Regions from separate parts of the Methylocystis sp. Uni0008 genome, predicted to be linked through region 2. Evidence: predicted binding sites of a transcription regulator. Region 2 holds the regulator's gene; each other region holds the start of a gene.

Region 1 (7,743 bases), 1.9 Mb from region 2:
CCTTCGGGTTGACGGTCGGCTTCATGCTGCCGCTCATCTCCGGCGTTCCGGTCTACCTCTATCCCTCGCCCTTGCACTACCGCATCGTGCCGGAGCTCGTTTACGGCTCGAACGCGACGATCCTTTTTGGCACCGATACTTTTCTCGCCGGCTACGCCCGCGCGGCGCACGCTTATGATTTCCGCTCGATCCGCTACGTCATCGCCGGCGCCGAGCCCGTGAAGCAATCGACGCGCGATTTGTGGATGGAAAAATTCGGCGTGCGCATCCTCGAAGGCTATGGCGTTACGGAAGCCGCGCCGGTGCTTGCGCTCAACACGCCGATCTTCAACAAGTTCGGCGCCGTCGGACGACTGATGCCGGGCGTCGAACACAGACTCGAACCTATGCCTGGCGTCGAGGGCGGCGGACGCCTCCTTGTGCGCGGACCCAATGTCATGATGGGCTATCTGAAAGTGGACAAGCCCGGCGTGGTGCAGCCGCCGGAGAACGGCTGGCACGACACCGGCGACATCGTCACGATCGATGCGCAGGGTTATGTGACGATCAAGGGCCGCGCCAAGCGGTTCGCCAAGATCGGCGGCGAGATGGTCTCGCTCGCGGCGATCGAACAGCTCGCGGCGGAACTTTGGCCCGGCGCGCTCTCGGCGGCCGCAACGGAGATCGACCCGCGCAAAGGCGAGAGAATCATTCTCATCACCCAGCACAAGGACGCGACGCGCGCGGATTTCCAAGCTTATGCGAAATCGAAAGGCGCCGCCGATCTGATGATCCCCACGGAAATCCTGGTTGTCGAACAGGTGCCGCTGCTCGGTTCCGGCAAGATCGACTTTGCGGCCGTGACCAAACTCGTGCGCGAGCGCGGCCGCTATATTCTGTCCACTCCGCGGCTGCCGAACGGCCTGCACGGGCGCATCGACGGCAGCGCCACGATATCGGCGTGAACGGCTTTGTCGTGTAAGCTAAGGCCTCTCATCGTGCGAAGCGCTTGGCAATTCGCGTCACCCGAGGCCCCTATCCTGAGGAGCCCTCAAAGAGGGCGTCTCGAAGGACGAGGGCCGAAGACGAATGCCTGAGATGTCTGCGTCTGCGGACGCGCTCTACGTCCAAAACGGCGCCAGTTTCTTCAGCCGTTTTTCGCTCTTTCTTGCATGCGCGACGCCTTGCTGCGCCGCATGCGCGAACCAGCCGCGGATAAATCCGGAGGCGCGGGCGGCGTCAGGATGTTCGGCGTCGACGCGGTCGAGCAGCACGTTCGCCACCTCCATATCGTTGAAGACGCCCAACTGGTCCTGCATGTCGCCGAGCGCATGCAGATAGGCGCGCGCGGCCTTGCGATCGTCAAAGAGGCTTTCGAAAAATTCCGCGCCATAGCGCGCCTTTTTCAGCGCGATGCGGACCCGGTGCCGGTCTTCGGCCGAGAGCTGCGCGAAGTTCTTGCTCTTCTTCAAGAGCCGCTTGCGCAGGCGGGTGAGCGCGCGCGCGGCGAAAGCGCAGGCCGAGCCCGGTTCGCGCATCTGCGGCGCGATCTCCCAATCTCGCCGCGCGATCGTCAGGCGCAGGTCTTCGACGAACTGCGACGTTTCTTTCGACGACAGCTTGTCATGCGCGGCGCCGTAGGTCTTTTCCCGAAACGATTTGATCGCATCGGTCAGCGCATGAAAGCTCGGGTCGTCGCCGAGCGCCTCGCCCGGGCCGGCTTTGATCGTCGCGCTAAAGACGTCCCAGTCGCGCGCGTCGCCGAGAACGGAAGCGATGGTTTTGGCGCGCTCGCGCGCGTCCTCGAGCGCCGGCCCGGCGAGGGAGGGCTGCAACAGTCCGATCGCCGCCCGCAGTCGGCGCAGGGCGACCCGCATCTGATGCACGCTTTCCGGCGCGCTCGATGTTTGAAGAAGCGGGATATTGGCGAGAAAATGCTCGAGCGAGGCGGAGAAAATGGCCGCGGCGGCGTCCTCGAGCGCATCATCCTGCGAAAGCTCGATCGCTTTCGCCTTGATCGCCGCCGGCGCGTCGGCGGAATCGGTCTCCCCCGCGCCATGGGGCGCGCTTGCATTCGCTGGTTCGGTCGAACGCTCCATAAGACGCTCTACGGCAGGTTTATCGCACACATAGGATTCGGCGCGCGCGGCGCAACATTATGCGCGCCGCCTCCGGTCCCTCAAGCTCTTGATTAATACGTCCGCGCTTGCTTTATCGCGGCGCAACATCTTTCTCGGGAGCTGCGCCTTATGTCGACTTGGCCAAACTACGGCAAAATCACTGGTCCGATCGTGCTGATCGGCTTCGGCTCCATCGGCCGAGGCATTTTGCCGCTGATCGAGCGCCACTTCGATTTCGACAAGTCGCGCTTCACCGTCATCGACCCGGTCGATACGCATCGCCGTCTGCTCGACGAGCGCGGCATCGCGTTTTTAAAGACAAGCCTCACCCCCGAAAACTACCGTGAGGTTTTGACGCCGCTGCTGACCAAGGGCGATGGCCAGGCGTTCGTCGTCAATCTCTCCGTCGACGTTTCGTCGCTCGCGATCATGAAGCTCGCGCGGGAGCTGAAGGCGCTTTACGTCGACACCGTCATCGAGCCCTGGCCGGGCTTCTATTTCGACAAGAGCATGGGCAATGAGGCGCGCACCAATTACGCTCTGCGCGAGACGGTGCTCGATGAGCGGCGCAAGAATCCGGGCGGCTCGACCGCCGTCTCCTGCGTCGGCGCCAATCCCGGCATGGTGTCCTGGTTCGTCAAGCAGGCGCTCGTCGATATCGCGCGAGACACGGGCGCGCTCGACAAGGAGCCCAGCACCCGCGCCGAATGGGGCGCGCTCGCGCAGAAGCTCGGCGTCAAGGGCATCCATATCGCCGAACGCGACACGCAGCGCGCGCGCGATCCGAAGCCGCGCAACGTCTTCGTCAACACCTGGTCGGTCGAAGGCTTCGTCTCCGAGGGCATGCAGCCCGCCGAACTCGGCTGGGGGACGCATGAGAAGGGCCTGCCCGACATTGGCCGCACGCATCCGACGGGCTGCGGCGCGGCGATCTATCTGCTCTCGCCCGGCGCCAACACCCGCGTGCGCTCATGGTGCCCGACGCCCGGCGCGCAATATGGCTTTCTCGTCACGCATAATGAGTCGATATCGATCGCCGATTTCCTGACGGTGCGCGACGGCTCGGGACAGGCGATCTATCGTCCAACCTGTCACTACGCCTATCATCCCGCCGACGACGCGGTGCTGTCGCTGCATGAACTGTTCGGCGCCGCCGGCAAGATGCAGGAGAGCTGGAAAATTCTCGACGAGCATGAAATCGTCGACGGCATCGACGAACTCGGCGTGCTGCTCTACGGCCACGCGAAGAACGCCTATTGGTTCGGATCGCAACTTTCGATCGAGGAGACTCGCGACCTCGCGCCGTATCAGAACGCGACGGGGCTTCAGGTGTCGTCCGCCGCGCTCGCCGGCATGGTCTGGGCGCTCGAAAACCCGGAGGCCGGCATCGTCGAGGCCGACGAGGTCGACTACAAGCGCTGCCTCGACGTGCAGCTGCCTTATCTCGGCCCGGTGAAGGGCTATTACAGTGAGTGGACGCCGCTGGACGGTCGTCCGGGGCTGTTCCCGGAAGACATCGACCAGGACGACCCCTGGCAGTTCAAGAATTTTCTGGTGCGCTGAGCGCGCAACAGATGGATTGAGGGGAGGCGCGCCGCCGAAAGCCGGCGCGCCTTTTCCGTTCAGCAGCCGCACTTGCATGGCGCGCATGTTCTCTATATGTTCTTAGCCAGGTTTCCGCCATGGCGCGACGGCGACGCTCGCGACGGCGGCGGCAAAGGTTGGCGAACATGGGGCGTGCGGTTCAATCGGTAAGGGAGACGACGGGCGCGCCGCCGGGCGACCCGGCTTCCTTCGTCGAGGCGGAGCGCCGGCGCGGGCGCGGGACTCTGTCGAAGCGCAGCGGCCGCTTCGAGAAGGAGACGCGCGAAGAAACCGACGACGGCTGGGGGTCGCTGGAGAGCCTCGAAGCGCTCAAGACCAATTTCCACGTCGAGAAGCCGCGCACGATCATCACCAGGAACGATTCGCCCGACATTTCCTTCGATCGTTCGATCAATCCCTATCGCGGCTGCGAGCATGGCTGCGTCTATTGTTTCGCGCGCCCGACGCACGCCTATATGGGCTTTTCGCCCGGCCTCGATTTCGAGACCGAGATCTTCGTCAAGGAGGGCGCCGCGCAGCTTCTCGAACGCGAATTGTCGGCCCCGGGCTATGCGCCGAAGACGATCGCCATCGGCACCAACACCGACCCCTATCAGCCTGCGGAGAAGAGCCATCGCGTGATGCGCTCGATCCTTGAAGTGCTGGCGCGCGCCAATCATCCGGTCGGCATCGTGACGAAGTCGGCGCTCGTATTGCGCGATCTCGATCTACTCGCGCCCATGGCGGCCAAGGGCCTGGCGAAGGTCGCGATCTCCGTGACGACGCTCGACCGCAAGCTTGCGCGCCTCATGGAGCCGCGCGCCGCCACACCTGAGCTGCGGCTCGAGGCGCTAGAAAGGCTTAGCGCCGCCGGAGTGCCGACCGCGGTGATGACGGCGCCGATCATTCCCGCCATCAATGATGACGAGATCGAGCGGATTTTGACGCGGGCGCATGCGGCGGGCGCGCGCGAGGCCGGCTATGTGCTGCTGCGCCTGCCGCTCGAATTGCGCGACCTCTTCACCGAATGGCTCCTCGCGCATTTTCCTGACAGGGCGCGCCGCGCCCTGGCGCTCGTTCGTTCGACCCGCGACGGCAAGCTTTATGACTCCGCTTTCGGAACCCGCATGAAAGGCGAAGGCCCCTACGCCTGGATGATCGGCCGGCGCTTCGAACTCGCCGCAGCCCGGCGCGGCTTCGCGCAGAAAGCGAAGCTGCGGACGGATCTTTTCGAGCCGCCGCGCCGCGCGCCGCAACAGCTCAGCCTGTTCTGACCAAATTTTTGGGCGCTCGTCTCCCGCCCGACCGTCCGACCCGGCTGATTTTTCTTTGGAACGCCGCCGCAGGCGACGTCCTTCGGCTTGCCAGCGGCGGGCTCTCCGAGCTTTATTCGCGAGCGGCTCCTGCGCCCCATGACGCGCCAGGATCGCGCGCGATCGGGCGGGGGGAGCGTTTGGTGACGGTCAGCGGGCCCACTTTCCGGCTGGAGGGACAGCTGCGCCGGCAGGGCGTCTGGCCGATCGCCGGCGTCGATGAAGTGGGACGCGGGCCGCTCGCCGGACCGGTCGCGGCCGCGGCGGTGATTCTCGACCCCGACCGGCGGCCGCGCGGGCTCGACGATTCGAAGGCGCTCAACCAGGCGCAGCGCGAGGAGGCGTTCGAGCGGATCATGGCCAGCGCGCTCGCGGTCAGCGTCGCTTTCGTCACAGCCGCCGAAATCGACCGCATCAATATCCGGCAGGCGTCGCTCGCGGCCATGGCGCGCGCCGTGGCGGGTCTTACCCACGCGCCCGCCTATCTTCTCGTCGACGGCAACGACAGGCCGCCGGTCAGTTGCCCCTGCCGTTTGATCGTCAAGGGCGACGCCACCGCGCTCTCCATCGCCGCAGCGTCGATCGTCGCCAAGGTCGCGCGCGACGCCATGATGCGGCGTCTGGCCGCCCATTATCCGCAATATGGCTTCGAGACCAACGTCGGCTACGCCGCGCCGCGCCACCTCGAAGCGCTGGCGCTGCATGGCGCGAGCCCGGCGCACCGGGTCAGCTTTGCGCCATGCTCGAGGCCAGCCGAAATGCTCCAGATTGGCGCGCTGGACGCGTCACTGTCGCCGGCGAAGACGCCTGACCAGGACGCATAATTTGGATTAAGGCGGTCCGGTTGATTTCGGCGCTCGAAACGAGCGTCGAGAATGGCTGCAAGCTGCTCGACCAATATGGCGCGAACGCGCGGGAGCAACGCCGTCAACTATTCGCTAACCTTTTTATTTCCTTAAGACTTCCGTTCGAAAAAGAGACGCGCTGCTTTTCTCGCTCTAAACGCGGCTTTTACCTCCCTACGTCACTATCGCGCCTGTTGAGTAGCGTTGGTGGTGTTGAGTTCATGCGTAGCGCGCGCGTCGGGGCGGCTCGCCTCAAAGCCCGAAATCAGGTCACGCGTATCGGGCGCTCCAGACATGGGCCGCTCCGCGCGACGGCGCGCAACGAAATCCTCAGCGGCGACTGCGTCGCATCGATGGAGCGATTGGCGGACGAGAGCGTCGATCTCGTCTTCGCCGATCCGCCCTACAATCTGCAGCTCGCCAATCCTCTGCATCGTCCGGACCAGAGTCTCGTCGACGCTGTCGATAACGACTGGGACAAATTCGCGAATTTCGCCGCCTATGACGCCTTCACGCGCGACTGGCTGGCAGAGGCGCGTCGGCTGATGAAGCCTTCGGCGACGATTTTCGTCATCGGCTCCTATCACAATATCTTCCGCGTCGGCGCGATCATGCAGGACCTCGGCTTCTGGATCCTGAACGACATCGTCTGGCGCAAGAACAATCCGATGCCGAACTTTCGCGGCCGCCGCTTCACCAACGCCCATGAGACGATGATCTGGGCGGCGCGCGACCAGAGCGCGAAGAACTACACTTTCAATTATGAGGCGCTGAAAGCCGCGAACGAGGATTGCCAGGTGCGCTCCGACTGGCTGCTGCCGATCTGCGCAGGGACCGAGCGCCTCAAGGATGGCGCAGGCCGTAAGACCCATCCGACGCAAAAGCCGGAGGCGCTGCTCGCGCGCGTCATTCTCGCCGCGTCAAAACCCGGCGATCTTGTGCTCGATCCATTCTTCGGCTCGGGAACGACCGGCGCCGTCGCCAAGCGCTTGGGGCGCGATTGGCTCGGCATCGAGCGCGACGGCGATTATCGCGCGGCGGCTCATGCGCGGATCGCCGCGGTCCAACCCTTGCCGGATGAGGCGATCGCGACCGCGCCCTCAAAACGCGCCGAGCCGCGCATCGCCTTCGCGAGTCTTGTCGAAGCGGGACTGATTCAGCCTGGCGCCGCGCTCACCGACGCCAAGAGACGGCATGTGGCGCTGGTGCGCGCCGACGGCGCGCTGTCGCTCTCAGGATTTGTCGGCTCGATCCACAAGACCGGCGCGCTGGCGCAGGGCCTCCCGGCCTGCAACGGCTGGACCTTCTGGCATTATGAAGAAAAGGGCGCGCTCGCGCCGATCGACGACCTGCGCGCGCAAGCGCGCGAGCGTCTGCGGGTCGCGGCGGAATAATATCCGTCATTGCGAGGAGCGGAGCGACGAAGCAATCCAGAGCTTTGGGCGCGACTCTGGATTGCTTCGCTTCGCTCGCAATGACGGCCTTATGCCAGAAAGCCTGCGTAGAAGCCGACGAGCAGCACGATCCCGATGAAGCCGCGATAGAAGACGAAGGGCCAGGCGGAAAAACGTTCGAGAATTCGCAGCAGGCCCCAGATTGCGACGAAGGCGGAAAGCGACGCGACGAAGAGCCCCAGCGTCAGCACCGCCCAGCCGTGGAAATCGAGCTGGGCCTTGTGCAGCTCCCACAGCTCCTTCAGTCCGGCTAGAGCGATCGCCGGCAGGCCAAGCAGGAAGGAAAAGCGCGCGGCTTCCTCGCGCCTTAAGTCGAGGAAAAGCGCCGCGGTCAGAGTGGAGCCCGAACGCGAGACGCCTGGAATCAACGCGCCGACCTGCGCGAAGCCGACGATCATCGCATCCTTCAAGGTGACATGTTCGAGCGTGCGCTTGTGGTTGCAATAGA
Region 2 (7,743 bases):
TCGGCGAAGAATGAAGCGATGCTGTCGCGGCGCGGCTTCGTCTCGCGCATTCATCGCAAGAAGCCCAAGGGCAAGCCGATGCCGGAGCGAACGCGCATCGCCAATGCGCAGAAGTCGAAAGTGCGCAGCGCCGTCGAACATGTGTTCGCGCATCAGAAAGGGCTGATGGGCCTGTTCGTGCGAACAATCGGCCTGGCGCGGGCGCGGCTCAAGATCGGGCTCGCCAATCTCGCCTACAACATGCGCCGCTTCGTCTGGCTGCGCGAGAGAGGGGCGCCTGCGTAGCAAAATTAGCGGCAAAGACGGCGCCGCTCACCGGGCGACGCCGCTTTCGAAGCCCATGAACCGATTCTCCCCGGAAGGATGGCCTCGAGCCGCCTCACGCCCAACACCCAGTCACGAAAAGCCAGGTTATTGGAGGTGCCCAGGTTTCGCTTGTCGAATGCGCGCTCGCCTTGGCGCTGCTGTGCGCGCTTCAATATGTCGTGACCTTCACCTCGGTGCGCTCGAGATTGTTCGCCAATCTGGTGAAATCCGAGCCCGCTCTGCTTTATTTCGAGGGCCGCTTCCTTCCTGAAGCGTTGCGGCGCGAGCGCGTCACCGAAGACGAAACGCTGGCGGCGATGCGCAGCCAGGGCGTCTCCGATCTCGACCGCGTCAAGGCGGTCGTGCTCGAAACCGACGGCAGCCTCAGCGTCGTGCAGGACAAAGGCGAAGGGCTGGATACGCTGCGGAACGTTAGGGGTCTGCCCGCCGGCGATTAATTTGGCGGGGTCGCCCCGTGCTCATTGGATTCGGCGATTTGGAATTTGGACGACGCGGCCTACGAAGCGCGGCCGCCGGCTGCCCCGGATAATGAAGCAACTAAAACCAATTTACGATTTTGGCTTTCTCGACAGCAGCCATAGCGCGGAGATGAAAAATCCCTTGGTAAGCGGGAGCAGCAGCAGGGCGAGCGCAATCGTAATCGGCAGCACGATCGACATTTCGATCGCGTAGGAGAAACGTCCGCTGCTCTCCAAAGTGAAGAGAAGCGACACGACGATGATCGTCACGACGCCGACGGTGAGCCACGCCGGGCCGTCGTCCGCCTCGAGGCCCGCAAAGCTTTCCCCGCAATGCGCACAAGAATCGCGCGGCTTAAGGTAGCTCGAGAACAATTTGCCCACGCCGCAGTTTGGGCATCTTCGCGTAACGCCGCGAAACAAGGACATACGCGGCGATGGATCGCTCTTCATTGACGCCAAACCAGATGACGGCGATGGCCGCTACTGCGTGCAGTCGCATTGCGGCGTGAATCTCGCCGTGAGGACAGGAATAGTTGTTTGTCGCGCCGGCGGCAACGTCGAACGGCGAGGTCAGGGACCGCAGGTCGGCGCAAGATAGCCTAGGCAAGCAGCCCAAGCAGGACAACCGCGGCGCAAGACAGCGGCCGTGATCGGCGTTAAGCTCTCCCTGCATTTGAGCGGGGTCGAGCATTTCTTGAACGACATTTCGCGCACGGCTGAGAGGGATGAGGGCGGCCGCGATCTGCCATCGCGCTTCTTTCCAAGCCGCGTTGCAGGACTTGCGGAGGCGCTAAGCGCGGCGCTCGAGCAGGAACGGGCGCTGCGGCGTCCATTTCTCTGGTTGGTCGTGGCGTCTGGCGGCGGCGTCGTGCTCTATTTTTCCGCCGAGCGCGAGCCCTCGTTGGCGATTTGCCTCTGCGCGCTCGCCGCTTTGGCGACATTGGCCGCGCTCACGCGCCGACATGCGCGCGCGCATGCGCTGTTTCTGGCGCTCGCGTTCTTCGCCGGCGGTTTCGCGTCAGGCGCCTGGCGGACGGCGCGGGTCGCCGCGCCGATCGTGCCGCGCGTTGGCGTCGGCGAGCTGACGGGCTTCGTCGAGGAGGTGGATCTGCGGCGCGCGGGGGCGCGCTTCATTTTGCGCGTCGCGAGCGCCGAAGGCTTCCCGGACGACGTCGTTCCCGCCCGCGTGCGGCTGACCACCCGCGGCGATCCGAACTTCTCCGCCGGCGATTTTCTCGCCTTCAAGGCGCGGCTGATGCCGCCGGCGCGGGCGGCGCTTCCCGGCGGCTATGATTTCGCGCGCGACGCCTTCTTTGCCCGCATCGGCGGCGTCGGCAACGCGCTGGGGCGTATCGAGACGATGCCGCCGCCCGAGCCGGCGCCTTTTTCGCTGCGCTTTTACGCGCGCGTCGATCAGGCGCGCAACGCGCTGGCGATGCGGGTCTATCGAATCATCGAAGGCGACGCCGGCGCGATCGCCGCCGCGATGGTGACCGGCAAGCGCGACCTCTTATCGGAAGACGCCAGGAGCCTCATCCGCCGCGCCGGCATCTTTCACATCATCACCATTTCCGGCGTTCAGATGACGCTCGTCGCGGGCATATTCTTCGTCGGCTTTCGCCATCTCCTGGCAACCTCGCAAACCCTGGCGCTCAATTATCCGATCAAGAAGTGGGCCGCGGCGCTCGCCATGGTCGGCGCCATTCTCTACGACATCGGCACGGGCTCGCGCGTCGGCACCGAGCGCGCGCTCGTCATGACTCTGATCATGCTGGCGGCGGTTCTGTTCGACCGCCCGTCGCTATCGATGCGCAATCTCGCGCTTGCCGCGCTCGTCATCATCGCCTTCGAGCCGGAGGCGCTGCTCGGCGCAAGCTTTCAGCTCTCCTTCGCCGCCGTAGCGGCGTTGATCGCAGTCTACGAATGGCGGGGCGAATATCTCGCGAAGCGCCGCATCGACGACCGCGCGCCGCAAGGATGGTGGGGCGCGCTGCGCGAAAGCGCCCTCGAACGTCTATTGCACGGACCGGGCGCCGCGATCTTCGCGACGCTCTGCGCGACCTCGGCGACGGCGTCATTCATGGCGAATGATTTTCATGAGCTCAGCCCCTATGTGCTGATCGGCAATCCGCTGACGCTCGCGATCATCGAATTCTTTGCCGTTCCCTGCGCGCTGGTCGGCGCCGCGCTTCACCCGTTCGGCCTCGACGGTTTCATCTGGCGCTATCTCAAGATGGGCATCGATCTCGTGACCTATCTCGCGGGGCTCATCGCCAGCGCGCCCGGCGCGAGCCTGCCGGTCAAAGCCTTCGCGCCCTGGGCGATCCTCTTCCTTTCTCTCGCGGTGCTCTCGCTCGTGTTGTGGCGGACCTGGGCGTGGCGCGCCCTGGCGATCCCTCTCGCCCTTATCGGATTGATGGGGGCAAGGAACGGCGCGCCCTTTGATCTTGCCGTGCCGGCGACGGGCGAATCGGCGGCGCTGCGCCTGCCGTCCGGCCAGCTCGCCGTTATGGGTCAGAGAGCCAGCATTTTCGCCGCCGAACAATGGCTGAGGGCGGACGGCGACGCGCGGTCAGCTTCAGACGCGAAGAGCGGCGTCGCTTGCGACGACAGCGGCTGCGTGGCGAAGGCGATCGACGGCCGCTTTGTGGCGCTTGTCGCCGGGCGCAGCGCGTTCCTCGAGGATTGCGCGCGCGCCGCCGTCGTCATCACGCCGCTTTACGCGCCGCTTGGCTGCGCGGCGCCGATCGTGATCGATCGCCGCAGGTTGAGCGAAACCGGCGCGGTGGCGTTGCGGTTCGTCGGTGACGCGGTCGAATGGACGAGCGCGCGCGCCGTCGACGAGGATCGGCCATGGTCGCCTGCGCCGCGCGAGCGCCGCAAGCCGGGATTTGCGGCGCCGCTCAGCGACGAAGAGCGCAATGAGGAAGACGCGCGCGCGATGGAGCCGCTCGAATGAAGAGCAACGCCGCCATTCTTGGTGTCATTCCCGGCAGGCCGAAGGCCTGACCGGGAATCCAGAGCGATGTCATGAATGATGAAGCTGTCCTGGATTCCCGATCGCGCTCTGCGCGCGTCGAGGATGACATTCATCGCGCGGATGCGTACCGCTAATATTTCCGCAATAGGCTGATGAGCTTGCCCTGAATGCGCACGCGATCGGGGCCGAAGATCCGGGTTTCGTAAGCGGGGTTCGCCGCCTCCAGGGCGATAGACGCGCCGCGCTTACGCAGGCGCTTCAGCGTGGCTTCCTCATCGTCGATCAGCGCCACGACGATATCGCCGGTGTCGGCGTTGTCCTGCTTGCGGATGACGACAGTATCGCCGTCGAGGATCCCCGCCTCGATCATCGAATCGCCGCGCACTTCGAGCGCGAAGTGCTCGCCGCTCGTGAGCAGATCGGGCGGCAGGCTGATCGTGTGGCTGCGATTCTGGATGGCGGAGATCGGCGTGCCGGCGGCGATGCGTCCCATCACCGGAATCGCGACCTGCTGATCGATTGCGTCGTCGAAACGCTCGCTTAGCGGCCGGATGCGGCCGAGATTTCCTTCGATGACCGACGGCGAGAACTTGCCCCCGCGCGCGCCGGCGGCCCGCGGCGTCGCGGATTCCGGCAGGCGCAGAACTTCGAGCGCGCGCGCGCGATTGGGCAGGCGGCGGATGAAGCCGCGTTCCTCGAGCGCAAGAATGAGCCGATGAATGCCGGACTTCGACCGCAGGTCGAGCGCGTCCTTCATCTCGTCGAAGGAGGGCGGCACGCCCGATTCCTTCAAACGTTCATGGATGAAACGCAAAAGATCGTTTTGTTTCTTGGTCAGCATCGCCGCACCGCCCCGCAAGCCGAATCGTTGATCTTGGCTGAGCCGCAGCTTTTGGCTCGATAACCTAAACAAATCATGAACAGAACGATATACGTTCGCACTGCGTTCCGCAAGCGATATGTTCACGCTTTGGTTAAGCGATCAAGGCGGCGAACTATGTTCGCGTCGCGTCGCGCGTGTTAGACGGGCCATCCAGCCAGATCCAGCTCACAAAACGAGGAATTCCCGGCGCTCATGTCACAGGTCGTCACCCGCTTCGCTCCGTCGCCCACCGGCTTTCTGCATATCGGCGGGGCGCGCACGGCGCTCTTCAATTGGCTCTACGCCAAAAGGCGCGGCGGCCGGATGATGCTGCGAATCGAAGACACGGACCGCGAGCGCTCCACGAAAGAGGCTATCGACGCGATCATCGACGGGCTCAAATGGCTTGGGCTCGAATGGGATGGGGACATCGTCTACCAGTCCACGCGCGCGGCGCGCCATGCCGAGGTCGCCGAAGAGCTGCTGGCGCAGGGCAAGGCCTATCGCTGCTACGCCACGGCGCAGGAGCTGGAGGAGATGCGCGAGAAGGCGAGGGCCGAAAAGCGTCCCTGGCGCTACGACGGCCGCTGGCGGGATCGCGACCCCTCGGAGGCGCCCGCCGGCGTTCCCTATGTCGTGCGTATCAAGGCGCCTCAGGACGGCGAGACGATCGTCGAGGACGCCGTGCAGGGACGCGTCGTCTTCCAGAACAAGGATCTCGACGACTTTATTTTGCTGCGCTCGGACGGGGCGCCCACCTATATGCTCGCCGTCGTCGTGGATGACCACGACATGGGCGTCACGCAGATCATCCGCGGCGACGATCATCTGACCAACGCCGCGCGACAGACACATATCTATGAGGCGCTGGGCTGGGCCGCGCCGGCTTTCGCCCATATTCCGCTGATCCACGGACCGGACGGCGCCAAGCTTTCGAAGCGCCACGGCGCGCTCGGCGTCGACGCCTATCGCGCGATGGGCTATCTGCCCGCGGCGCTGCGCAATTACCTCGTTCGACTGGGATGGTCGCAGGGCGACAAGGAGTTCTTCACGCCGCAGGAGATGATCGACTCCTTCGATCTCGCGCAGGTGCATCGTTCGCCGGCGCGGTTCGATTTCGCCAAGCTCGAAAATATGAACGGTCACTATCTGCGCGACTCGAGCGACGACGAATTGTTCGATTTGCTTATCGCGACACTTCCTTATCTCGAGGGCGGCCAGGCGATCGCAGATGCGCTCGACGACCGCAAGCGCGCGCAGTTGCGCGCGGCGTTGCCGGGGCTGAAGGCGCGCGCGAAAACCTTGAACGAACTTGTCGACGGCGCCGGTTTTCTCTTTGCGCATCGTCCGCTGCCGCTCGACGCCAAGGCCGCGCAGCTGCTTTCGTCGGAGGCGCGCGCGCGGCTTGCGACGCTCGTCGAGAAGCTCGCGATTCTGCCGAACTGGACGGCCGCGACGACAGAGGCCGTCGTGCGCGATCTCGCCACGGCGCTTGGCGTCAAACTCGGCGATCTCGCGCAGCCGTTGCGCGCCGCGCTCACGGGCCGCGCGACTTCGCCCGGAATTTTCGACGTGCTGGAAATTCTCGGACGTGAGGAAAGTCTTGCGCGCATTTCCGATCAGGCCGCCGCAGGATAGCCCTGCGCCTCGCGCGCGCGTCGAAGTTCCTGACGCGATTTTCGGCGCCGCGCCGATTTTCGCGCCGCCGACTCTCATCGCTTCGCGCGCTCCGCGCGCAAAACGCTGGCGCGCGCTTGACAGGCTTGGCCGTTGATATAGCTTTTTGCGCCGCATAAGAAACCGATTGCAGCGCATCGGCGTGCGAAGGACGGCGACGTATCGCGAAGGCGACGCAATTCGTGCATAGCGTTCGCGCGCGTCGCTCCGCGATCCGGCTCGTCGCGGGCGGGGGGCGCTTGTAAAGAGGAGCGGGCATGCCGGAGAAGAACGGTATCTTCACCATCGGCGATAAATCGATCGATTTGCCGATCAAGGACGGAACTCTGGGGCCGTCCGTTGCGGATATCCGCAATCTCTACGCCGAAACCGACATGTTCACCTTCGATCCGGGATTCACGTCCACCGCGTCTTGCGAATCGAAGATCACATTCATCGACGGCGACGCGGGCGTTCTGCTCTATCGCGGCTATCCGATCGAACAGCTCGCCGAACACGGCGACTTCCTCGAAACCTGCTATCTGCTGCTATACGGCGAATTGCCGTCCGCCGCCGAGAAGGCGAATTTCGATTACCGGATCACGCGCCACACGATGGTGCATGAACAGATGGCGCGCTTCTTTCAGGGCTTCCGCCGCGACGCGCATCCGATGGCGGTGATGGTCGCGTCCGTGGGCGCGCTTTCGGCCTTCTATCACGACTCGACGAACATCGCCGATCCCACCCAGCGCATGGTGGCCTCGACGCGCATGATCGCGAAGATCCCGACGCTCGCGGCGATGGCCTACAAATATTCGATCGGCCAGCCCTTCGTTTATCCGAAGAACGATCTCGACTACACGTCGAACTTTCTGCGCATGTGCTTCGCGGTCCCCTGCGAGGAATACAAGGTCAACCCCGTGCTGTCCCGTGCGCTCGACCGCATCTTCATCCTGCACGCCGATCACGAGCAGAACGCGTCGACCTCGACCGTTCGCCTCTCCGGATCGTCAGGCGCGAATCCCTTCGCCTGCATCGCGGCCGGCATCGCCTCGCTGTGGGGGCCGGCGCATGGCGGCGCCAATGAGGCGGTCTTGAAGATGCTCGGCGAAATCGGCACGCCGGAACGCATCCCGCAGTTCATCGCGCGCGCCAAGGACAAGAACGATCCGTTCCGGCTGATGGGCTTCGGCCATCGCGTCTATAAGAACTATGATCCACGCGCCAAGATCATGCAGCGCACGACGCGCGAAGTCTTGAACGAACTCGGCGTCAAGGATGATCTGCTCGACGTCGCGCTGGAGCTCGAGCGCATCGCGCTGCACGACGAATATTTCATCGAGAAGAAGCTCTATCCCAACATCGACTTCTATTCCGGCATCACGCTCAAGGCGATGAATTTCCCGACGGCGATGTTCACCGTGCTGTTCGCGGTCGCGCGCACGGTCGGCTGGATC
Region 3 (7,743 bases), 780 kb from region 2:
TGAATTGGCGGCCGATCGCTTTGGTTCTGGCCCTGCTTATGGTCTGTGCGCATGTCGGGGTGACACATGTCGCGAGCCGCCCCGAGGCTGATAAGCTGCTCGTGAAGACCGAAATTGCGCATATCATTGCAGCGGGAATCTGGATCGGCGGAATTCCGTATTTCGTGGTTACGCTGGCAACAACGCGAGACGCCGGGTCGCGTCGATCGATCGCTTCGAAGTTCTCGATAATCGCAATATGCGCCGTCGCCGCACTCATTGCGGGCGGCGTTTTCATGATGACGCGGTACACGACCTCTCTCGATACGCTGTATGAAACGAATTACGGCGTGCTGATCAGCACCAAAGTCCTATTGCTGCTTGGGTTGCTTTGTTTTGGCGCCGCAAACGCGGCGACTGTGCGAAAGTTGTGGCGTGTCCCCTCGACATCGATCCGTCGATTGTCGCGTTTCGCCGAGGTGGAGATTGGACTGGGCGTCATCGCGCTCTTCTGCGCCGCGGCTCTCGCATCCTCTTCCCTCCCGATTGACGGCGGCGCGGAACGCACCAGCCTGTCGGAAATCACCGCCCGCTTCGCACCGCGCTGGCCAAGTTTTTACAGTCCCGCCTATGCCGAATTGTCGGCTGCGCAAGCATCGGAAGCCCAAGCATCGGAAGCGAACAGCGCATCAGCCACGGCTGTCGGGCTCACCGCCGCAGACATCGCCTGGGCTGAAATGAATCACCATCTGGCGGGGGTTCTCGTCGTCGTCATGGGGGCTTTCGCCTTGCTTGAGCGTCATCGACGTCTTGCGCCGGTCGTGCGTCATTGGCCTCTGCTGTTCTTGCTTCTGGGCGGCGTTTTGTTGGTGCGCGCCGACGAAACCGCCTGGCCGCTCGGGCCGCTGGGCTTCTTTGAGAGCCTGCGCAATCCCCAGATCGCTCAGCACAAACTCATCGTCGCGCTCATTGCGCTTTTTGCGATTTTCGAATGGCGCGTCAGGCGCAAACTATTCAAGTCTAACAGGCCGGCCTACGTCTTCCCGCTGACGGTCGGCGCCGCGTCAGCTTTTCTGCTGACGCATTACGGGCACACGGAAGGCGCGGACGAGGTTCTGATCGCGATCAGCCATACGCCTGTCGCGCTGCTGGGAATTGTCGCGGCGAGCGCACGCTGGCTGGAAATCCGCTCACCGGACGCCCCGGAAGGCCGAGCAGGGGCGCTCGTCTGGCCCGTCGCATTCATGCTCGCGGGCGTATTGCTGTTGCTTTACCGAGAAGCGTAAGCGCTCGGAGCGATGGCTGTCAGGAGCCTGCGCTTCGCCGCGGCGCCAGCCTGAGCTCCTCGATTGTCGCCGCCAGCGAAGCGAACTCCACCGGCTTGGTGAGAAAGGCGTCGACGCCTGCGGCGCGGGCGGCGCGTTCGTCTTCCTCGCGCGCGCTGGCGGTCAGCACCAGAATGGGCGTGCGCGGCGCGCCGGCGCGCGCCTCGGCCTCGCGTATCCGGAGGCTCGCCTCGCGGCCGTCGAAATCCGGCAGGAAGAGATCCATGACGATGACGTCATAGGGCGCGCCCGCCCCCTCGATCGCTTCACGGGCCCGCGCGAGCGCAAGCGCGCCGCTTTCCGCACGCGTCACCCGGGCGCCGAGCTTCGCCAGATGACGCGTGAGAATGAGCGCATTGATGTCGTTGTCTTCGGCGATGAGAGCGTTCACCCCCGCGAGCGCCTGCGCGGGCGCGCTCGCCTCCGGCGCCGGAGCCGTCGCGCTCACTTGCGACAGTCGGGCGATCAGCGAGGCGATCCGCACCGGCTTCACCAGCCAGCCGTCGAAGTCGCACAACGCATCTTCGCCGAAGGCGCGCCGTTCCAACGGCGAGAAGAGGAGGAACAGCCTACGCGCCTGCGCCGCGCGCGCGGCGCTCGCCAGCTGCGCGGTCATTTGCGGGCCCAGCGCACAGTCGACGATGACGGCGTCATAGGGGTCGTCACGGCGGCTGTGCAACGCGGATGCGGCGTCTTCAGCCTTGACGATTTCCGCTTCCGCGCCGGCGAAGCGCAAGCTCTCGGCGAGATAGGGCGCCTCGAAAACGCTCTGCGCGATGATGAGCGCCTTGACGCCGCGAAGAGGCGCCGGAACGTCCGCTTCGCTGAACCGCGGCGCCGGGAGCGTGAACGCGAAAACGGCGCCCTTGTCAGATGAGCCGACGAGCGCGAGGGCGCCGCCCATCCTGGCGACGAGTCGACGGGAGATGGCGAGGCCGAGGCCAGTGCCCGCCTGGGGATGGTTTTCGGAAGGATCAGCCTGTTCGAATTCCTCGAAGATCGCTTCGCGCGCCGCCTCTGGCACGCCCGGCCCGGTGTCGCGCACCTCGAAGCGCAGCCGCGCGCCGTCGCGCGCGACGCGCACGCCGACGCCGCCCCGTTCAGTGAATTTCACGGCGTTGCCGATGAGGTTGACGAGCACCTGCCGAAGCCGCGCCGGATCGCTGACGATCTCGCGCGGCGTGTCTGGCGAAATGACGCTGGCGAGCTCCAGCCCTTTCGCCATGGCGCGCGGCGCCAGCAGCTCGACGACGCTTTCAACGAAAGGCGCCAGCGCAAAGCTCTCATGGCGCAGCTCGAATTTGCCGGCTTCGATCTTCGAGAAATCGAGAATGTCGTCGATGAGCTGCGACAGCGAGCGGCTCGAGTCGCCGATCGCTTCGACATAGCTTGCCTGCTCGGCGGTGAGCTTGGTCATCGCGAGAAGCTGCGCCAATCCCATGACTCCGTTGAGCGGCGTGCGGAATTCGTGGCTGACGGCGGCGAGAAAGCGCGACTTGGCGAGACTGGCGGCTTCGGCCCTGTCGCGCGCGGCTGCGGCGGCCCGCAGCTCCCAGATTTCGTCACGCAGCGATTCGAGTTCGGCTTCGGTTTGTTCGCGGCTCCGCGGACGCGACGCAACAAAAATGGACGCCGCCAGAAGCAGGATGACGAGCTGGGCCGCGACCAAAATCACAATATGGTCTAAGGACATGCGCCATCATCAGGCCGCGAGGCGCCCCAGCGCAAGTCCCGCACGATAGGAAAGCGCTTCCGCAAGATGCGGGCGGCCGACCGACTCGGCGCCATCAAGGTCGGCGATGGTGCGCGCGAGCTTCAAGACCCGGTGAAACCCGCGCGCGGTGAGGCTGAAGCGCTCGGACGCGTCGCGAATCAGCGCCGTGCCGGCGGCGTCGAGACTCGCCGCGCGCTCGATCACCGCAGCCGGCGCGGCGGCGTTGGCGGCGACGCCCGGCAGGGACAGCGCGTCGTAACGCGCCCGCTGGATCTCGCGGGCGCGCGCGACCCGAGCCGCGACCTGGCGCGAACCCTCGCTCGGGGGCGGCAGCACGAGATCTGCGGCGCTCACCGCCGGCACTTCGATCTGCACGTCGAACCGGTCGAGCAGCGGCCCGGACAGCCGCGCCTGATATTGCGCGACGCAGCGCTCGTTGCGCTGGCGCTTGCAGGCGTAGCCCGGATCCATCGCATGGCCGCAACGGCAGGGATTCATCGCGGCGACGAGTTGGAAGCGCGCCGGATAGACGGCGCGGTGATTGGCGCGCGACACCGCCACCTCGCCGGTCTCGAGCGGCTGGCGCAGGCTGTCGAGAACCTGCGGCTGAAATTCCGGCAATTCTTCGAGAAAAAGCACCCCGTGATGCGCGAGCGAAATCTCGCCCGGCTTTGCATGGGCGCCGCCGCCGACCAGCGCCGGCATCGAGGCGGAATGGTGAGGGGCGCGAAACGGCCGCCGGTCCGTGAGCTCGCCTCCGGCGATCTGCCCCGCCACCGAATGGACCATCGAGACTTCGAGCAGCTCCCGCGGCGTCAGCGGCGGCAGAATCGACGGCAGCCGCGCGGCGAGCATCGATTTCCCCGCGCCCGGAGGGCCGCTCATGAGAAGATTGTGGCCGCCGGCGGCGGCGATTTCGAGCGCGCGCTTGGCGCTCTCCTGTCCCTTGATGTCCGAGAGGTCGGGTTGGTCTGCGGCGAGTCTGCGCACCGCCGGCTGCGGCCGGGCGAGGACCTGCGCGCCCTTGACGTGGTTGACGAGCTGTATCAGCGAGCGCGGCGCGATCACCTCCATATCGCTCGACGCCCAGGCCGCTTCGGGGCCGCACTCGCTCGGACAGATCAGCCCCATCCCCCGCGCATTGGCCGCCACCGCCGCAGGCAGAACCCCTGCCGTCGGCGTCAGCGTTCCGTCGAGCGCGAGCTCGCCCAGCACGACGAAGCCTTCGAGCGCATCGGAGGGGATCGCGCCGATCGCCGCCATCACGCCGAGCGCGATCGGCACGTCATAGTGGCTCCCCTCCTTCGGCATGTCGGCGGGGGCGAGATTGACGGTGATTCGTTTCGCCGGCAGCGCCAGACCGGAGCCGATCAAGGCGGCGCGCACCCGCTCGCGCGATTCGGCGACGGCCTTGTCGGCGAGACCAACGACGTTGAACACGACCGCGCCGCTCGAAATCTGCACCTGAACGTCGACGGGGCGCGCCTCGACGCCTTCGAATGCGACGGTCGACACCCTCACCGCCATAGCGCGCTCCCCAGAAATTTTTTTAGGCAATTGCGCTTGCGAGCTTAGCTGGCGCAGGGCCGGCGCGCAAGAACAATATGTGAACAAAGGATGCCGCGGGCTAACCTAAATGCGAGATTGCAATTGCCACGTTCTGGTTTGCGCGCAGATATTCTGCGGGCGCGGCGGGCAACGCGCCGCGTCCGGTTTGAAGGAGAGTGGAGATGAAATTGAGAACGGGTGTCGCGCTGATATTTGCGGCCGCTTTGGCTGCGCCGGCGCATGCGGCCATGCCGGTCGCGCCCAGCGAGCCGGCGGACGCGCCGATCGTGCAGGTTTACGGCGGCTGCGGCCCCTACGGACATCGCGGTCCCTACGGCGGCTGTCGCTGGGGAGGACAATGGGGCGGCTACCGCTTCGGACGCCCCTGCCCGCCCGGCTTCCATCTCGGCCCCTACGGGCGCCGCTGCTGGCCCAACTAGGCCAAAGAAAAGCCGGGGCGGCGAACCGTCCCGGCGCCTTGGCGGCTCCCCTCCCAAGCGCCGTCAAGGCTTTGGCGCGGAACCACGGATTCCCGTCGGGCCTTTTGGCTTTTCCTGGGCGCTTTGCGCGGGCGCTTCGGGAGGCGCCGTGGGCGAGGAAGAGCCCAGCGAAACCGAGAGGCCGAACAGCTTCCACTGGCCCTGGACAGGCGCATAGAGCAGTTCGAAGCGGATCTGCGTCGGGACGGAAGGGAAGAATCCCGCCATATGCATCATTCCATTTTCGATTTGCGGCAGCAGGCTGAGCTGCGGCTCCAGCACGGCGACCCCCGACAGATCGAGATTGTCTCTGCGTTGCGACGCAAAGACCTCTGCAAGCCGAGCAGCAGTATTTGACTGAAAGCCCGGCGCCCCGAGATCACGCAGCACCGTATAGTTGCCGGTCTTGTTCGCCTGATCGAGCGCGAGCAGAGTCGAGCGGATCAGGATCAGCACGCCGTTCTTGTCGATGTCCGCGGGCTTGGGCGCCGCTGACTTCGACTGTCCTGGCTTAGGCGTCTGCGCCGAAGCCATCGTCGGAAAAAAACTCGCGGCCACAAGGGCCGCGAGCATTATCTGTCTGATCTTCACGATCATGGATCACCAGGCAAAGGTCACGCCCGCACGACCGGCGACGCCGCCGTATTTGAGACCCGCGCCGATGCCGGCGTTGACCACCGCCCAGTCGGTCAGGCGCAGTTGCGCCTGAGCGGCAAGACCGTATTGGCCGCGGAAGGTGCCGAAGTTGCCGGTGACCGCGAACCACTTGTTGTCGGGCAGGTAGCTGGCGCCCCCGAGCGCGACGGCGACCGCCGTGCCCTCATAGCCGCGCTTCACCGATCTGCCGAGGTCAAACACGCTCTGCGAGAGACCCAGGACGCCAGCCTGCAGACCCGCGATATCCTGCGGACCGAAGTTGGAGGTTGCCAGATGACCCTGCGCATCCGTCGTCGTGAACAACGTCGGACCGACCTGCGAGGCGAGGCTCGCCGCAGAGGTGATGCCCTGCGCCTGGTAGGTGCTGGCCGCCGTGCCGAGCTGGATCTGGTTGACGGCGTTAGTCACCGCACCAGCGCCGAGCGCCGTCGAATTGGCGAAGCCAGCCGTGGCGCCCGTGCCGACCGCCGTCGAGTTAAAGCCCGTCGCCGAAGCTCCTTGACCATAGGCAGCCGAGTTAACGCCGGTCGCGGTCGTGAAGTCGCCGACGGCCGTGCCGTTGTTCGACGCGTTCGAATTAAGTCCGATTGCGATCGAGTCGGTGGCCTTCGCGTTGGTGCCGACGGCAATCGCGTTGGGGCCAACGGCGCCGGCCTGAGCGTTATTGCCGATGGCGACAGCGTTCGCGCCCAGAGCTCTTGAGCCGGTGCCCTGCGCGATGGCGTTCACGGCAGTCGCCTTCGCATCGTCGCCGATGCCGATCGAGCCATTCTGGGTTGCCCGGGCCTGGTTGCCTAGTGAAACCGCGCCCTGGCCCGTGGATTGGCTGAGATTGCCGATCGAGACCGCGCCAAGACCGGTCGTGCTGAGCGGATTGCCGATCGCTACCGCGCCCTGGCCGGTAACATTGAAAGCGTTACCGATGCCGACCGCGCCGAGGCCATTGCTCGTCACATTGGAGCCGATCGCAGCGGAGCCCACTCCTGTCGAGGAGTTGTTATTGCCTTGGGCAACCGAGCCCGTGCTGTTGGCGGTGTTGCCGGAGCCGGAAGCCACCGAGCCGTTTGCAAGAGCGTTATTGTTCAGGCCAGTCGCAACCGCCCCGTTCCCCGTCGCAGTGTTATTCTTGCCGACGGCGACGGCGCCGTCGCCGGTCGCAACGTTCGGGTCGCCAATGGCGACCGCGCCCGCGCCCGTCGCCTTTTGCTGAAGACCGATAGCCACAGCGCCCGCGCCATCGGCTGCGCTGCCATTGCCGCCCGCGAAAGAGCCGGCGCCATTGGTCGACGTCAGTTGGCCGAGCGAAACCTGGCCGTCGCCGGCCCCGAAGCTCAGAGGATTGCCGATTCCGACGGACCCTGTTCCATTGACCGTGAAGTTGGAGCCGATGCCAACTGACGCGGCTCCGTTCGTGGTCACACCGGCGCCCCCTGCGAAGGAGTTCGCTCCGTTCGCGGTCACGTTATTGCCGATCGCCGTCGAATTGGCTACGGCGGCGTTGCTGTTGGATCCAAACGCGGTCGCGTTGGTCCCCGCCGCCTTGGCATTCTTGCCGATGGCAGCAGCGCCCGCGCCGTTAGCGTTCGAATTCGTTCCGACGGCGATTGCATCTGTTCCAGTCGACGTGGATTTAGAACCGACCGCGACGGAAGTCGTGCCGTTCGCGACGCCGCCAACCGCGGCGAAGGACCCGTCGCCGATCGCCTTGGTCAGGTTGCCGGCGATGCCAGAACCGAGCGCCGCAGAGCCTTGGCCCTGAGCGAGGGTTGAATTGCCGACGGCGGTGGAGTTCGCGCCGGTCGCAGTAGCCGGGTCGCTGATGCCGCCGCCGATGGCAGTCGCGAAGTCGGCGGTGGCGAGCGCGGCGGATCCGACCGCGGTGCTGGCAGTCGCGGTCGCCTCAGCGTCAACGCCAAACGCTGACGCTCTCAGCCCGGATGCAGTGGCGCCAGAAGCACCGTTTAGTCCGCCGTCAGCGCCGACCGCGGTGGCGAATTTAGCGTTCGCGAAGGCATCACTGCCGATAGCCGTCGATCCCCCA

Evidence for each region. Region 2 encodes LexA, which represses DNA repair genes until DNA is damaged. Its sites were predicted from a motif close to TGTTCNNNNTGTGTTCNG; they were not measured.
Region 1: a site for LexA is predicted at 3,749-3,766, ahead of AC0X69_RS10955 (PA0069 family radical SAM protein). Genes of this name have one in related genera too.
Region 3: a site for LexA is predicted at 4,614-4,631, ahead of AC0X69_RS16375 (YifB family Mg chelatase-like AAA ATPase). Genes of this name have one in related genera too.

The regions. Positions count from the first base shown of each region.
Region 1 covers NZ_CM166370.1:2,190,458-2,198,200, reverse strand. Annotated here, with positions in the region: gene AC0X69_RS10970 (acyl-[ACP]--phospholipid O-acyltransferase) at 1-944, shown strand, start outside; gene AC0X69_RS10965 (CHAD domain-containing protein) at 1,101-2,078, opposite strand; gene AC0X69_RS10960 (homospermidine synthase) at 2,229-3,662, shown strand; gene AC0X69_RS10955 (PA0069 family radical SAM protein) at 3,830-4,957, shown strand; gene rnhB (ribonuclease HII) at 5,137-5,820, shown strand; gene AC0X69_RS10945 (site-specific DNA-methyltransferase) at 6,063-7,235, shown strand; gene uppP (undecaprenyl-diphosphatase UppP) at 7,325-7,743, opposite strand, start outside.
Region 2 covers NZ_CM166370.1:36,076-43,818, forward strand. Annotated here, with positions in the region: gene AC0X69_RS00195 (transposase) at 1-285, shown strand, start outside; gene AC0X69_RS00200 (DUF421 domain-containing protein) at 456-764, shown strand; gene AC0X69_RS00205 (DUF983 domain-containing protein) at 876-1,160, opposite strand; gene AC0X69_RS00210 (ComEC/Rec2 family competence protein) at 1,483-3,747, shown strand; gene lexA (transcriptional repressor LexA) at 3,899-4,609, opposite strand; gene gltX (glutamate--tRNA ligase) at 4,844-6,268, shown strand; gene AC0X69_RS00225 (citrate synthase) at 6,565-7,743, shown strand, end outside.
Region 3 covers NZ_CM166370.1:3,276,055-3,283,797, reverse strand. Annotated here, with positions in the region: gene AC0X69_RS16385 (CopD family protein) at 1-1,265, shown strand, start outside; gene AC0X69_RS16380 (ATP-binding protein) at 1,285-2,997, opposite strand; gene AC0X69_RS16375 (YifB family Mg chelatase-like AAA ATPase) at 3,007-4,545, opposite strand; gene AC0X69_RS16370 (GCG_CRPN prefix-to-repeats domain-containing protein) at 4,749-5,006, shown strand; gene AC0X69_RS16365 (hypothetical protein) at 5,070-5,618, opposite strand; gene AC0X69_RS16360 (YadA family autotransporter adhesin) at 5,646-7,743, opposite strand, start outside.